Regions from separate parts of the Bacillus sp. XB1 genome, predicted to be linked through region 1. Evidence: riboswitches for the same ligand, from Rfam matches in the RefSeq annotation. Region 1 holds a riboswitch; the other holds the start of a gene.

Evidence for each region. Region 1 has a riboswitch for cyclic di-AMP ahead of ACK1U5_RS14920 (SipW-dependent-type signal peptide-containing protein). Riboswitches for the same ligand answer to the same signal wherever they lie in the genome.
Region 2: linked by a shared signal. The riboswitch ahead of ACK1U5_RS09450 (APC family permease) and the one ahead of ACK1U5_RS14920 (SipW-dependent-type signal peptide-containing protein) in region 1 are both predicted to bind cyclic di-AMP.

What each region holds. Positions count from the first base shown of each region.
Region 1 covers NZ_JBNRIL010000001.1:2,899,412-2,907,786, reverse strand. The annotation lists gene tenI (thiazole tautomerase TenI) at 1-396, shown strand, start outside; gene thiO (glycine oxidase ThiO) at 389-1,498, shown strand; gene thiS (sulfur carrier protein ThiS) at 1,514-1,717, shown strand; gene thiG (thiazole synthase) at 1,720-2,490, shown strand; gene thiF (thiazole biosynthesis adenylyltransferase ThiF) at 2,483-3,502, shown strand; gene thiD (bifunctional hydroxymethylpyrimidine kinase/phosphomethylpyrimidine kinase) at 3,518-4,330, shown strand; cyclic di-AMP (ydaO/yuaA leader) riboswitch at 4,416-4,563, shown strand; gene ACK1U5_RS14930 (hypothetical protein) at 4,657-5,043, shown strand; gene ACK1U5_RS14925 (hypothetical protein) at 5,057-5,290, shown strand; cyclic di-AMP (ydaO/yuaA leader) riboswitch at 5,550-5,695, shown strand; gene ACK1U5_RS14920 (SipW-dependent-type signal peptide-containing protein) at 5,796-5,900, shown strand; gene kdpF (K(+)-transporting ATPase subunit F) at 5,897-5,977, shown strand; gene kdpA (potassium-transporting ATPase subunit KdpA) at 5,997-7,664, shown strand; gene kdpB (potassium-transporting ATPase subunit KdpB) at 7,678-8,375, shown strand, end outside.
Region 2 covers NZ_JBNRIL010000001.1:1,865,891-1,874,265, reverse strand. The annotation lists gene ACK1U5_RS09480 (M23 family metallopeptidase) at 1-121, shown strand, start outside; gene ACK1U5_RS09475 (Nramp family divalent metal transporter) at 181-1,476, opposite strand; gene trhO (oxygen-dependent tRNA uridine(34) hydroxylase TrhO) at 1,950-2,909, shown strand; gene ACK1U5_RS09465 (hypothetical protein) at 3,160-4,635, opposite strand; gene panE (2-dehydropantoate 2-reductase) at 4,811-5,755, shown strand; gene ACK1U5_RS09455 (hypothetical protein) at 5,820-5,948, opposite strand; cyclic di-AMP (ydaO/yuaA leader) riboswitch at 6,089-6,235, shown strand; gene ACK1U5_RS09450 (APC family permease) at 6,380-8,206, shown strand.

The DNA of each region.
Region 1 (8,375 bases):
CCTCGTGTTCAACTAGGATATCGAAGTACAGATGTAAAGTCAGTGAAAGAAAAGTTTTCGTATTTGCATGTCGGTTATTCTGTGCATTCGCTAGATGAAGCAATAGTAGCTTTTAAAAATGGAGCGGATTCACTCGTTTATGGCCATGTATTTCCGACAGATTGTAAAAAAGGTGTGCCAGCGAGAGGGCTTGAAGAAATTTCAGACATTGCAAGGTGTTTATCTATACCGATTACAGCAATTGGAGGAATTACCCCAGAAAACACAGTGGATGTTCTTACTAACGGTGTAAGTGGTATAGCAGTTATGTCTGGGATTATAAGTAGTAGTAACCCGTATAGCAAAGCGAAATCTTATAAGGAATCAATAAGAAAGTGGGCGGAAAAACATGTGTAAGAAGTATGATGTAGCGATAATTGGCGGTGGTGTAATTGGTAGTTCAGTTGCACATTTTCTAGCAGAAAGAGGACATAAAGTAGCGATTGTAGAGAAGCAACAGATTGCATCTGAAGCCTCGAAAGCAGCCGCTGGTTTACTTGGGGTGCAGGCAGAATGGGATGAATATGACCCGCTATTTGACCTTGCTAGAGAAAGCCGTGCTATATTTCCACAACTTACAGCAGTTTTACGTGAAAAGACGGGTATTGATATTGGATATGAAGAAAAAGGAATTTATCGTATTGCTCAAAATGCAGATGAGAAGGAAAGAATTCTTCACATTATGGATTGGCAGCAGAAAACAGGTGAAGATTCTTATTTTCTAACGGGAGACCATGTGCGGGAAAAAGAGCCATATCTATCCGAATCTATTATAGGAGCAGTATATTATCCGAAAGACGGTCATGTTATTGCACCAGAGCTTACGAAAGCATTCGCACATTCTGCGGCAATTTCCGGTGCTGATATATATGAACAGGCGGAAGTATTTGATATCCGTATTGAAAATAATAAAGTGACTGGAGTTATTACAAGTGAAGGTATTGTCACATGTGAGAAAGTCGTTATTGCAGGTGGTTCATGGAGCACGAAGTTACTAGGTTATTTTCACCGTGATTGGGGTACATATCCAGTTAAGGGAGAAGTGGTTGCGGTAAGAAGTAGAAAACAACTTTTAAAAGCACCTATTTTTCAAGAAAGATTTTACATTACTCCAAAGCGCGGTGGACGTTACGTAATTGGGGCAACAATGAAGCCACATACGTTCAATAAAACTGTGCAGCCAGAAAGTATAACTTCTATATTAGAGCGTGCTTATACAATATTGCCAGCTTTAAAAGAAGCAGAATGGGAAAGCACGTGGGCAGGATTACGACCACAATCGAATCATGAAGCTCCTTATATGGGAGAGCATGAAGAAATAAAAGGTTTATATGCTTGCACGGGCCATTATCGAAACGGTATTTTATTAAGTCCTATTTCTGGTCAATATATGGCCGATTTAATAGAAGGAAAGCAAGAGAATCATTTGCTAGATTCATTGCTTTCTAGAAGCGTTTAGAAAGGGGATGGAAGTTTGAATTTAAAAATTAATGGTAACCAAATTGAAGTGCCAGCGAGTGTAAAAACAGTAGCTGAGCTACTTACACATTTAGAGTTAGATAACAGAATTGTTGTAGTAGAGCGTAATAAAGATATTTTACAAAAAGATGATCATACAGATACATCTGTTTTTGATGGAGACCAAATTGAGATTGTAACTTTCGTAGGAGGCGGTTGATTATGTTAAACATTGGACCATTTTCATTTCATTCTAGACTTTTATTAGGAACAGGTAAATTCCCTGATTTTGACGTACAGCAAAAGGCAATTGACGTTTCTGAAGCTGAAATTTTAACGTTTGCAGTACGTCGTATGGATATCTTTGATGCAAAGCAACCTAATTTATTAGAGAAACTTGATGTGAAAAAATATACGTTATTACCAAATACAGCAGGAGCAAAAAACGCTGAAGAGGCTGTTCGTATTGCAAAATTAGCAAAAGCCTCTGGGCTTTGTGACATGATAAAGGTAGAAGTTATTGGTGATGATAGAACGTTATTACCTGATCCGGTAGAAACGTTAAAGGCATCTGAAATGTTACTGGAAGAAGGATTTATCGTACTTCCGTATACATCTGATGATGTTGTATTAGCACGTAAATTACAAGAGCTTGGCGTGCATGCGATTATGCCAGGAGCATCTCCAATCGGATCAGGACTTGGTATTGTAAATCCATTAAATTTGAGCTTCATTATTGAACAAGCAACAGTACCAGTTATCGTTGATGCCGGTATTGGTAGCCCAGCTGATGCAGCATTTGCAATGGAATTAGGAGCAGATGGCGTGTTATTAAATACAGCTGTATCAGGAGCAAAAGATCCTATTAAAATGGCACAAGCAATGAAATTAAGTATTGAAGCAGGTCGTTTAGGATTTGAAGCAGGTCGTATTGCACGCAAGCGTTGTGCAACGGCAAGTAGTCCTTTAGAAGGAATGAGCGTAGTTGAATAATCGATATTCTCGCCAAGAACTATTTTCTCCAATTGGAGAAGAAGGACAGCAAAAGATAAGAGAAAAGCATGTGCTTATTATCGGTGCAGGTGCATTAGGTAGTGCAAATGCAGAGATGTTTGTAAGAGCAGGTGTTGGCAAGATAACAATTGTTGACCGTGATTATGTAGATTGGAGTAATTTACAAAGACAACAATTGTATGCAGAGAGCGACGTAAAGAATAATCTTCCAAAAGCTATAGCGGCTAAAAAACGTTTAGAAGAGATTAATAGTGATGTAACAATAGAAGCTCTCGTTCAAGATGTAACAGCTGAAGAGCTAGAAGAACTTGTTACAAATGTTGATGTAATTATTGATGCGACTGATAATTTTGAAACACGCTTTATTGTGAATGATATAGCACAAAAATATTCTATTCCATGGATTTACGGTGCATGTGTAGGTAGTTACGGTCTTTCTTACACAATCCTTCCTAGTAAAACACCATGTTTATCATGTTTATTACAGTCGATTCCGCTTGGCGGGGCAACATGTGATACAGCGGGTATTATATCACCTGCTGTATCTCTTGTCGTTTCTCATCAAGTAACAGAAGCTCTTAAACTGTTAGTAGAAGATTACGAATCACTTCGAGATGGGCTTGTATCGTTTGATATGTGGAAGAATGAGTATTCATGTATGAATGTGCAAAAGCTTCGCCAGCATAATTGTCCTTCATGCGGAGAGAATGCATTATATCCGTATTTAAATAAAGAGAACACATCAAAAACAGCAGTTTTATGCGGGCGAAATACAGTTCAAATTAGACCACCTCATAAAGAGGAAATGAATTTTGAACAATATAAAGAGTTGTTGGAAGGTCGTGTGAATGATTTAAATATAAATCCATATTTACTATCATTTTCTATTGAAGACAAGAGGTTAGTCGCCTTTAAAGATGGCCGTGTGCTCGTACATGGAACGAAAGATATAAGCGAAGCAAAAACGATTTATCATCGCTATTTTGGATAGAAAAGGATGAGTGGGATGAAAGTGAATAAAGCTTTAACAATTGCAGGGTCTGATAGCGGCGGCGGTGCTGGAATTCAGGCAGATTTAAAAACATTCCAAGAGCTTGGTGTATACGGAATGACGGCTATTACGGCAATTACTGCTCAAAACACGCTTGGCGTTCAAGGGGTATATCCTGTTCCGTTAGAAGGTATTACAGAACAGTTGAATTCAATTGGTACGGATTTAACACCAGATGCAGTGAAACTAGGAATGTTATTTAGTAGTGAAATAATTCAAATTGTTGCAGAACAAATTAAAAAGTTTGGCTGGAATAATATTGTGCTAGATCCCGTTATGATTGCAAAAGGCGGTGCATCATTATTACAGCAAGAAGCAGTTCAAGCATTAAAAGAATATTTATTACCAGTAGCAACTGTTATAACACCGAATGTCCCAGAAGCAGAAGTGTTAACTGGGATGGAGATTCATAATGTTGAAGATAGTAAGGAAGCTGCAAAAGTATTGCACGAATTAGGTGCTAAATATGTGCTTATGAAGGGCGGACATGCAGAATATCAAGGTAATGAAGTAATTGATTTCCTCTTTGATGGAGAAGAATTTATTGAGTTTAGAAGCGAGCGAATTCCTTCAAAGCAAACGCATGGAAGTGGGTGTACATTTGCTTCAGCGGTTACAGCAGGACTTGCGAAAGGATACTCAATTCAAGATGCTGTTCAAGAAGCAAAACGATTTATTAGTATAGCAATTGAAGAGCCATTGAATATTGGTAGTGGCCATGGACCGACGAATCATTTTGCATATAAAGTGAATAGAACGCGTGCATAGGTAAGTGAAAAGCCAGTTTTATAACTGGCTTTTTTTCTGTTTACTTTTTCAAAATACAGGAGTAATATATCAGCCAGAATACATTTTTTTGTAAACGCTGAGTCCAATTATATGGAGCGGAGGAACCAATTTGTGCGTAGGCACTAGGGGTGAATCTTTCAAGTTTGAAAGTAGGGCTACTCTCAAAGTCCGAATCCGACAGCTAACTTCGTAAGCGTCTTGAGAGAGGACGGTGCCATGATGGATACATCACTTCATCGATCTGATTAGTATAGGGGAATATCAATCTATGTTTGATTTCTTTTATACTAAGGAGGATGAGGTACATGGAACTAACACTTATTTGTGTTGGAGAAGAAAGTAAGGTAGATAGTTTAAGAGATCTAGTATCATTTCAACATGAGTTAATTATTTTTACAGCAAATGAAGAGATAGCGGCTGAAGTTAGGAATTGTGGGTTTGATTGGACTTATAGCTGCAGTAAGGAGCAGGACTTTACTAGTATTTGTGAGTGTATTAAGAAGGTGATTTTACTAGGGGATGAGCTTCCAATCGTTAGTTTTTTCACAGAACACATTCGCTTTTCTTTTCAAGCACCTATTACTGTTGTTACAAGGAATAAACGATATCCAGCGAGGCTCTATGAAACAATTGGAGCTAAGTTTGTCGTGTTTACAAATTGTGATAATATTTCTTTTTTATTTTTTGAATAGGGCGGGGGAAGAAATGATGAAGGTATTATTACTTGGAGATATAGCAAATCGTTGGGCAGTATCGGTAGAGCGAGTTCAAGAATTGGTTCAGATCGATCCCCTTTTTCCAGGGCCGTATATTATATTACCATCAAAAGATGCTTTGTATTTAGAGGTGGATATTACCGAGTATGAGCAGCTACATGCAGAATTGACACAAGTTTATATTCGCGGGAGAAATTTACGTGCATTTTTACGAGGAGAATAAAGGTTGAATAAAAAGAGCGAATGCTGAGTGCAACAAGCTATGCACTTCATCTCATTCGCTCTTTTTATTTCATATTTAAAAGGTCATTTTTAAGAAAAGAGAAGAGAAATAAAGAAAATAGATGAAATAATAGTAATAATCTTCAATGTAAGCGTTTAAATGAATGTAAATATTATTATTTTCAGTAATTTACCCCTTTACAAGTGAAATATAGAGGAGTATATTTACTCTCATAAATCATTCATAAAATTTCCAAAAAAACCTAAAATCGCTGAGTTCCAGAAATGGAGCGGGGGAACCAATTTTGTGCATCGTCACTTGGGGTGAATCTTTCAGTTTTGAAAGTAGGGCTACTCTTTAGGCCCGAATCCGACAGCTAACCTCGTAAGCGTTTAGAGAGGAGGTTTACTTTTTGTTGTTCATTTTTTGAACACTGAGTAGAGCTCAGTGTTCTTTTTTAACATTTAAATGGTAAATTTTAACAAAAATGAAGCGAGGGATAGCTATGTTAGATGTTGTAATGGTCGGGATTTTTATTTTATTAGTTGCATCAATGGCAAGTCTTGCAAGTTGGTCAGATAAAGTTGTGAAAGAAGGAAAGCAATCATGATGATTGTCTTATCAGTTATTGTCGCAGCAATTACAGTGTATTTAGTGTATGCATTATTAAATCCAGAGAAGTTTTAATTAGGGGGAATCATTCATTATGATTTGGGTTGCAGTCATTATTACAATGCTCTTGTTTATTTTAGTAGCAAAGCCAATGGGGATTTATTTAGAAAAAGCTTTTCAAGGTAGCAAAATGCTAGATAAAGTATTCGGGCCTTTTGAAAAACTTATTTTTAAAATTACGGGTGTAAAAGAATACAATCAAACGTGGAAACAGTACGCATTATCATTAGTTTTACTCAACGGATTTATGATTGTTATTGTATATTTCATTTTCAGATTACAAGGTGTGTTGCCGCTAAATCCAGCGCATATTGAAGGGATGGAGCCTACGCTCGCTTTTAATACAGCGATTAGTTTTATGGCTGATACAAACTTACAGCATTATAGCGGTGAAAATGGTTTATCCTATTTATCACAATTAATCGGGATTACATTTTTAATGTTTGCGGCACCAGCAACGACATTGGCGCTCGTTATGGCTTTTATAAGAGGACTTGCTGGAAAAGAACTTGGTAACTTTTTCGTTGATTTTACGAGAGCGTTAACGAGAGTGTTTCTTCCTATCGCATTTATTGCGGCACTAGTTTTTGTCGCACTTGGCGTACCGCAAACGTTAGATGGAGCGGTTACAGCACAAACGATTGAAGGTGCAAAGCAAAGTATATTACGTGGACCAGTTGCATCATTTGTTTCCATTAAGGAACTTGGAAATAACGGCGGTGGATTTTTCGGAGCAAACTCTACGCATCCTTTTGAAAATCCAGGACAAATGAGTAATATTTTGCAAATGATGCTTATGATGTTATTACCAACAGCACTTCCATTTACGTACGGACGAATGGTAGGAAATAAAAAACAAGGTCGCATCCTTTTCGTGTCACTATTTATGGTATTTTTACTAGGGTTTATAACGATTACGACATCTGAACTAAACGGGAACCCGGCATTAAATGGAATGAGTATCGAACATGTACAAGGAAGTACAGAAGGGAAAGAAGTACGATTTGGAACAGTATTTTCTTCACTATACGCAACAGTAACGACAGCTGCTGAAACTGGGGCTGTTAATACGATGCATGATACGTTAACACCAATTGGCGGTCTAGTTCCACTTGTAAATATGATGTTAAATACAGTGTATGGCGGCGTTGGAGCAGGCTTTGTAAACATTATTATGTATGCAATTATCGCGGTGTTTATATCTGGGTTAATGGTTGGACGGACACCAGAGTTTTTAGGTAAAAAGATTGAAGGTAAGGAAATGAAATTAATCGCGGTCACGATTTTATTTCATCCATTGCTCATTTTAGGATTTTCGGCATTAGCTCTTTCAACAAATTTAGGGACGGATGCTATCTCTCATTCCGGTTTTCATGGTTTAACGCAAGTTGTATATGAATATACATCGTCAGCTGCGAATAACGGATCTGGATTTGAAGGATTAGGAGATAATACACCGTTTTGGAATATTACGACTGGTTTAGTTATGTTTTTAGGACGCTACTTCAGTTTAATTACGATGCTAGCAGTGGCAGCTTCGCTGAAAGAAAAAACGGTAGTGCCAGAAACAGTCGGAACGTTCCGTACAGATAATAGTTTATTTGGTGGCATCTTCATCGGAACAATTGTAATTGTCGGTGCATTAACATTCTTCCCGATGTTAGTACTCGGGCCAATTGCAGAATTTCTTACATTGAAGTAATGGAGGGTAAATGATGAGACCGGTAGTAGTAAAAGAAAAACAATTAAATGAGTCACAAATACATGCTGTAGAAGATGAAGTTAGACAAGCGAAAACGATGGATCGTGATATCGTAACACATGCGATGAAGCAATCCGTTGCGAAATTGAATCCGAAAGTCATGATAAAGAATCCGATTATGTTCGTTGTGGAAATTGGATTTATCATTACGTTCATTTTATCTTTTCTTCCAAGTAGTTCTAGTAGTATACCAGGTTGGTTTAATATAACAGTTTCTCTCATTCTATTATTTACAGTTTTATTTGCGAATTTTGCAGAAGCATTAGCAGAAGGTCGTGGTAAAGCGCAAGCCGATTCTTTAAAGCAGTCGAAGAAAGATGTGTTTGCAAATATTGTAAAAGAAAATGGAGACATTGTCCAAGTTTCAGCAACTGATCTTACAAAAGGTGACGTTGTTATCGTAAAACAAGGAGAAATGATTCCGAATGATGGCGAAGTAATCAAAGGATTAGCATCTGTAGATGAATCTGCAATTACAGGGGAATCAGCTCCTGTTATAAAAGAAGCAGGCGGTGATTTTTGTTCCGTAACAGGTGGAACGATGGTCGTAAGTGATGAAATTACAATTGTCATTACGAGTAATCCTGGTGAATCATTTATCGACAAAATGATTTCTTTAGTAGAAGGAGCTGCTCGTCAAAAAACGCCGAA
Region 2 (8,375 bases), 1.0 Mb from region 1:
TCATCAAAGGCAAAATCCGTCTAAGGTAAGTATGTTTTTTGCGGAAGGATTGCCACTTTACTTTCGAACTGAAAATGGTGTCATGATGCCGGAAAGAGGGACATACATAAGTGGTAACTAGAAGAAAATCATTTCATCCAAAAAGGGTATTCCAAATTAAAATTGGAATACCCTTTTTCATTATCCTACAAATGTTTGATACAGTAAGAAGATATTTAAAATGATAACGAGTGCGGCAATTATCCAAGCGATAAATGTTGTTATACGGTGGTTAACGAGTGCACCCATAATCTTTTTGTTACTTGTAAACATAATAAGTGGTACTAGCGCAAATGCAATACCGAATGATAAGACGACTTGGCTCATGACTAGAGCGTAAGTTGGATTTACACCTAAAGCGATAATAACTAATGGTGGAATCATTGTAATAAATCGGCGTAAGTATAACGGAATATGCATGCGAATGAAACCTTGCATAATAATATCACCCGACATTGTACCGACAGAAGAGCTAGATAGTCCTGCTGATAAAAGTCCAATTCCAAATAATGCAGCTGATACAGGACCTACTAAATTGGTAAATTGAGTGTAAGCAACATCTAAATCTTCAACGTGCAAGCCGTTTTTAAAGAATAGTGCAGCAGCAACAATTAACATACTTGCATTAATTGCTCCAGCAATAACCATTGCAATAATAATATCGATAAATTCGAAACGAAAAATCTTTTTCTTTTGTTCGTCATTTGTGCCGACCACGCGGCGTTGTGTTAAGGCAGAATGCAAGTATATTGCATGCGGCATAACTGTTGCACCTAAAATCCCTGCTGCAAGTAATATACTGTCTACACCTTGGAATTTTGGAATAAATAGTCCTGAAAGAAGGGGACTTAATTCTGGTTTTGCATAAAAAACTTGAATCCCAAAAGCGATTACTACAATGAAAATCATTCCTGTAATAATAGCTTCTAGTGGACGAAATCCTCTACGTTGAAACTCAAGAATAATAAATGATCCGGCTGCAGTAATTAAAGCGGCAGGTAGCATCGGGATTCCAAATAGTAAGTAAAGCCCCAAAGCAGCTCCAATAAATTCCGCTAAATCTGTAGCCATAATAACTAGTTCACCTTGTATCCATAAGCCGATAGACACAGGCTTTGGAAAGTTTTCACGAGCTATTTCGGGTAAATTGTTTCCTGTAGCAATTCCTAATTTAGCTGATAAAGTTTGGATTAATACAGCCATTAAGTTAGAAGCGAGTATAACCCATAATAGTAAATATCCATATTGTGAACCAGCTGCGATATTGGTAGCAAAGTTGCCAGGATCAATATAAGCAACGGACGCGATAAAAGCGGGTCCTAAAAATGGTAACAGTCTTTTCCAGCCTTTTGTTTCTCCACTTAAAGCTAAGTGAGCTGATTGTACAGTTGTACTTTCAGAAGGGAGATTTTCATCTTTTGTTATATCTTTATTCATAGTAGTTTTCCCCTTTAAAATGTTAACTTGATGAAATTATTGTATTTATTCTTACTCATTATTTCAATACATTTAAATATGTTATATGGTAATTTCATTTGAACACGAAAGTTTCCTTAATGCAAATTATATGCCTTTATACAATGGATGGTGTGATAACGTAAAATGAATTGGGAGTTTATGGTGTGATGACATGGGGAAACATAGTGAATTAAAGGGCTGTTTTTGAAATTTATGTGAACATAAAGCCGATAATACAGCATATTAATTGATGGAATTGCATTTGTATGATATATAATATATTGGGATTACAACATAACCATAGTGTTTTGGTGTGTAATCTTGTTTTTTATTTTTGTTAACTGATAGAAAATAGTATAAAGAAAATGGGATTCATTTTCTTATTATATATGTTTTGATATGAACGTTAACTTATACATGATTTAAAAAATTAGATAGGTGGTAGAAATACATTGGCAACTACAAAACCATACAGAGTATTACTATATTACATGTACACAACAATTGAAAACCCAGAAGAATTCGCGGCAGAGCATTTAGCATTTTGTAATTCACTTGAATTAAAAGGAAGAATTCTTGTAGCAAAAGAAGGTATTAACGGAACTTGTTCTGGAACTGTAGAACAAACAGAGAAATACATGGAAGCAATGAACAATGATCCACGTTTCGATGGCATCGTATTTAAAATAGATGAAGCTGATGGTCATGCATTCAAGAAAATGCACGTGCGTCCTCGTCCAGAGTTAGTTACACTTCGTCTAGAAGATGACATTAACCCACACGAAATAACTGGGAAGTATTTAGAGCCAAAAGATTTTTATGAAGCAATGAAACAAGAAGATACAGTTATCATTGATGCACGAAATGATTATGAATTTGATTTAGGTCACTTCAAAGGTGCGATTAAACCTGATATCGAATCATTCCGTGAATTACCAGATTGGATTCGTGAAAATAAAGAAGTACTTGAAGGTAAAAAGATTTTAACTTATTGTACAGGCGGAATTCGTTGTGAGAAGTTTTCTGGTTGGTTAGTTCGTGAAGGCTATGAAGATGTAAGTCAGCTTCACGGCGGAATTGTAACGTACGGAAAAGACCCAGAAGTACAAGGTGAGCTTTGGGATGGACAATGTTACGTGTTCGATGAGCGTATCGCTGTACCAGTAAACCAAAAAGAACATGTTATCGTTGGTAAAGACCACTTTACAGGTGAACCTTGTGAGCGCTATGTAAACTGTTCAAATCCAGAATGTAATAAGAAAATTTTATGTTCTGAAGAAAACGAAGCGAAATATTTACGTGCATGTTCTAATGAATGTCGTGTAAGTCCACGTAACCGCTACGTAATACAACATGAATTAACGGAAGAGCAAGTAGCTGCTGCATTAGAGCAAATCGAAGCAGGGAAGTAAACTGAATTCGTATAATAAAAGGGGTACTCCAAGTTTAATTTTGGAGCACCCTTTTTTTATTATCCGGCCCTTTTATTTGTCGGTTTTTGTCGGTAAGTCGATATATTAAAAAAATCGCTGATATATTTTGAGTTGCGCTGATATATCTTAAAAATCGCTGATATATTTCGAGTTGCGCCGATATAATCGGAAAATCGCTGATAAAAATTTCACTTACTGCAGCGCACCAAGAATTTGAAAATAACTTTCTTTAATTTTTATCTTCTTTCTCTTTAACGGCAGAAAGTACAGTTTGTTTTACCCAAGCTTTTCTTCGTTTATGCTGTAAACCCCATTGGTATAAACTTTGGGCTCCTAAAATAAGTGAAATGACAATGCCGCTAATCGCAATTAATAGAGCGAAAAATTCAAGAGGTGACGATATTTTGTTTGAATCGGTGTTTCTTAAAAGGTCAATCATAGTAAACCCTAACATTTGGCCCACTACAGAGTAGAGCGTTAAAATTAATAATAAGAGGCTATCTTTTTTAGAGGCGACATTTTCTTGATATTTAAACAAACTATCAAGATTTTGTTTCGCGTTCGAGTATAGAACCTCAATATTAAAAAGTTTTCTTAAGCGGAAGAAAATATCTTCACTTTGTGATTGGGATACTAATTCTAAAGAAAAATAATTAGCAGTGAACGAATTGATCGAATAAATTAATTTCTCTATTTCATTAGTATCTTGTTCAATGTTTAGCTCAGCATAGGCGTTTGCCATTTTTAATAAAACAATTTTATGGAATAGGTTTAATAATAAAGCGTAATAAAATTCCCCGTACATTTGACTAGCAAGTTTAGCGATTTCGCGTTCTCCTTCATTTGTTACACATGTAAAAATATGTTCTTCCATTATGAAATAACGATTTGGAGCCCATCTCTGGTAAGCGTGTTTTTTTAAATAGTCATGAATGTAAGGAAGGTTATTTGCACTCACATATGGCTTACCATCACTTGTTAATCCGGAAAGACTAGAAGTACGATAAACATCCACTTCATTAAGTTCCATACCTTCTTTTAGTGACAATAAAGTTTGGACGTACATTCTTTGGTCTTCGAAGAAAGGGAAGGTTTGAAAGTATGAACTTCTTAATCTCTTCTTTTCAAAGAAATCAGTTACGCCATGAAATAAATAACCAAAAATGAATTTTTCAACTTGGGAATACTTTTTTCCGTTACATTCAATACAAATAGTCTCATTTGTATCATTTTTAGTTTCAAGTACACGGAAGCGAGCAGCGAATTCGATTGCTTCAGATAAAGTCATGTTTGGAGCAGTGTTTACTTCTGTTCGAATTGTTAAGAAGCCAAGTTCATAAGGACAAAGTGTTACATCAATAGAGTGTATCTTGAATGGGATTGAAATAAGGTTTGTTGTTAAATATCCAGTTAAGTTAAGGTCCTTTGAATAACGTTGCAAGCCCTTTTGATGCTCTGAGTGAGGAAAGAGAATTTTATTTGTAAATGAAAGATAGTATGCTTCCATATTTTGATGTGAAACTTTAAACTCCCCATAATATGTATTTTCATCATAGAGATGATCAAGCCGAAAAGGACGGAAATCGTTTTTTTGTAAGAAAGGGAACATATTTTGTTCATATCCAGCTTTAAAAGAAAACGGGAATATAAATTGAAATATAGCTGTTGCTACATCTTTTTCCTCAATTGCTTGTATTGCCTCCATCTACATTGTTTCCTTTCCATATATGCTATAGAAACAACATGCCCAAATTTATTTGAAAATAACCACTGTTTTATACTCGATTGAGAGTGAAAATTCAGCTTATTTAGCAGAGGACATGTATAATGTTATGTATACTAAAAGTTATAAAATTGTATTTTGAAAAGGGGGATGCTGTATGCGGATTTTAGTATTAGGCGCTGGTGGAGTCGGAGGATTTTTTGGTGGCAGATTAGTCGAAAAGGGAGAAGATGTTACATTTCTTGTTCGTAGTAAACGGAAAAAACAATTAGAGGAAAGAGGACTTGTAATCCGAAGTGTTAACGGGGATTTTTCCTTTCAACCGAAATTAATAACGAAGGAAGAGAGAACTTCTCCATTTGATGTCATTTTATTTTCAACAAAAGCGTATCACTTAAACGAGGCAATTCAAGATTTGAAGCCGTTTGTTGGCGAAGGTACTGTAATCATTCCATTGTTAAATGGTATCGCTCATTTATCACTATTACAAAAAGAATTCGGCGAAGAAAAAGTACTTGGCGGTTTATGCTTTATCGAGACGACGTTAAACGATCAAGGAGAAATTGTACAAACTAGCGCTGCCAACAGACTTGTGTTTGGAGAAATTAAGTCTCAAAATTCAGAGAGAGTAAAGCATATTTCTAAAGCATTTGCAGGTACGAAATCTAGTTTTGTTTTAAGTGAAAATATTACGCAAGATATGTGGCATAAATATTTATTTATTACTGTAATGTCCGGTGTGACAACGTTAATGCGTGCACCAATTGGACCAATTCGTGAAAGTGAAGGCGGCCGTGATTTTATCCGTAATGTATTTGAGGAATCTGTACAAATTATGAAAGTATTAGGAGCTCCAATAAAGGTTAATATTGCCCAGGAACATATGAAAACAATTGATAAAATTTCGTATGATATGAAGTCATCGATGCAACGTGATATGGAGAAGGGTTCGTTTATTGAAGGGAAGCACTTGCAAGGATATTTACTGGATGTAGCAGAGCAATTTTCTATAGCGGCACCATTATTAGGCACTATATATCAAAATTTAAAGGTGTATGAAGAGATGACCTTTAACAGATCTGTAATAGAATTAGATGTATGAAAAAATAAAAAAGATAGCAATATATAAGTGTATTGCTATCTTTTTTATTTTTTTGTATGACAAATTATTTATTTCTTTTCGTTCTATCTGTCAAATTTATTTCCTGTTCACGTTTACCATATAACTGATTAATTTCATTTGCTACTGCATCTAAATATGAATCGGAAAAAATAGGCTTCTTTTCTTTAGACATAGGGGTCTCCTTTGCGGATTTTTTAGTATTCATTATGTATATTTCTCAGTGGATTATGCACAATCATTTTAATTTTTTTCTTATTAAAAATTTTTGTTTACTTTTTGAAAATAAAGGAGTATTATAATCCACAGTTTCAATTTTCTAAATCGCTGAAACCGCATGGTACGGGGGACCCGTTTTTACGGATCAGTACATAATCCGATGGGGTGAATCCTTAAAAAAGGTAGGGCTACTCATAGGCCCGAATCCGACAGCTAACCTCGTAAGCGTTATATTGAGAAGGAAGGTGGAGCTTGTGCGACAAAAAAAATAATGTCTACAAGTCTATTTCGCTATGGCTTGTAGACATTTTTTGTTTTCTGAGTAAATAGTTTACTGGCTGCAACAAGCAGAAAAGTTCGTACAAAATTATTGGAGAGTGGACAGCATTGGTTTCATCTATTAAAAGATTTTTAATTGGAAGACCGTTAAAATCAACGGAGCTTGGAGAACAAAAGCTTAATAAAACGAAAGCTTTAGCTATTTTATCTTCTGACGCATTGTCATCAGTTGCTTACGGTCCAGAGCAAATTTTAATTGCTTTAGCAGGTGTTGGAGCGATCGCTTATTGGTATTCCATTCCGATCGCTGTTGGGGTATTAGTATTATTGACAGCCCTTATTTTATCTTATCGTCAAATTATTTTTGCTTATCCGCATGGCGGGGGAGCGTATGTTGTATCAAAAGAAAATTTAGGGATGAATCCAGGCTTAATTGCTGGAGGATCTTTATTAGTTGACTATATTTTAACTGTTGCGGTAAGTGTGTCCGCTGGTACAGATGCAATTACGTCTGCGTTTCCTAGCTTACATGCACACAACGTAATTATTGCGGTTATATTTGTTATATTAATTACGATATTAAATTTAAGGGGAGTAACTGAATCAGCTTCCGTTTTAGCATATCCTGTTTATTTATTCGTTTTAGCACTATTTATATTAATTGGTGTGGGCATATATAATATTTTAACTGGTCATGTTTCACCCACTTTACATGCGCCAATTGGTACACCAGTTGCAGGGATTAGTTTATTTTTATTACTAAGAGCATTTGCATCAGGTAGTTCTGCTTTAACAGGTGTTGAAGCAATTTCAAATGCAATTCCGAACTTTAAAGATCCTGCGCCAAACAATGCTGCAAAAACATTGCTTGCAATGGGTGCATTACTTGCTGTGTTATTTTCAGGAATTGTATTTTTAGCTTATTATTACGGAGTGACTCCGAGTAAAGAAGTAACAGTTGTTTCTCAAATTGCTGAACAAACATTTGGACGTAATTTCATGTACTATTTCATACAAGGTACAACAGCTTTAATATTAATTCTTGCTGCTAATACAGGTTATTCTGCATTTCCTTTATTAGCGGTTAACCTTGCAAAAGATAAATTCATACCGAGAATGTTTACGATTAGAGGAGACCGCCTAGGTTACTCAAACGGTATTATTATACTTGGAGTTGCTTCGATTATTTTAATTGTAGCTTTCCAAGGGCAAACAGAACATTTAATTCCACTATATGCAGTAGGTGTATTTATTCCATTTACACTTTCTCAAACAGGGATGGTATTAAAATGGCTTCGCGAAAAGCCTGAAGGATGGGCTTTAAGATTAACGGTTAATTTAATTGGTGCAGTTATTAGTTTTATCGTAATGAGCATGTTCTTTTTAACTAAATTTGCACAAGTTTGGTCGATTCTTATTTTCTTACCAGTTATTATCTTCTTATTCCATCGAATTAAGAAGCATTATGATGCAGTGGGTGATCAATTAAGTTTAAAAACTTGCGAGCCTCTTATTCCAATTGAGGGGAATGTAATTGTCGTTCCTGTAGCAGGTATGACGCATGTAGTAGAAAATTCATTGAACTATGCGAAATCGCTTTCGGCAGATCAAGTTATCGCAGTATATGTTGCTTTTGACAGAGAAGAGGAAAAGAAATTTGAGGAGAAATGGAAGAAGTGGCAACCTGAAGTAAGGCTTGTTACATTACATTCTCATTATAGAAGTATTATTCAGCCGCTAACGAAGTTTATCGATACAGTGCAATATAAGGCAAGTGAATCGAATTACCGTGTTACGGTCGTTATACCACAGTTCATTCCGAAAAAAGGTTGGCATAACATTCTTCATAATCAATCCAGTTTACTTATACGTGCGTATTTACTTTATAAAAGAAATGTTGTTATTACGACAGTTCCATATCATTTGAAAAAATAAGAAAATTTTTTAAGGATAGCTTCGCGAAAATGAAGCTATCCTTTTTGTGTATATGCTATGCATAATTGCATATGGGGTTAAAAATTATACTAATATAACTTCATTGGTTATTTGAAAGTAGTGTTTTCTGTTGTGATATGTAGATATTTCAATCGATAAAGTGAATCGG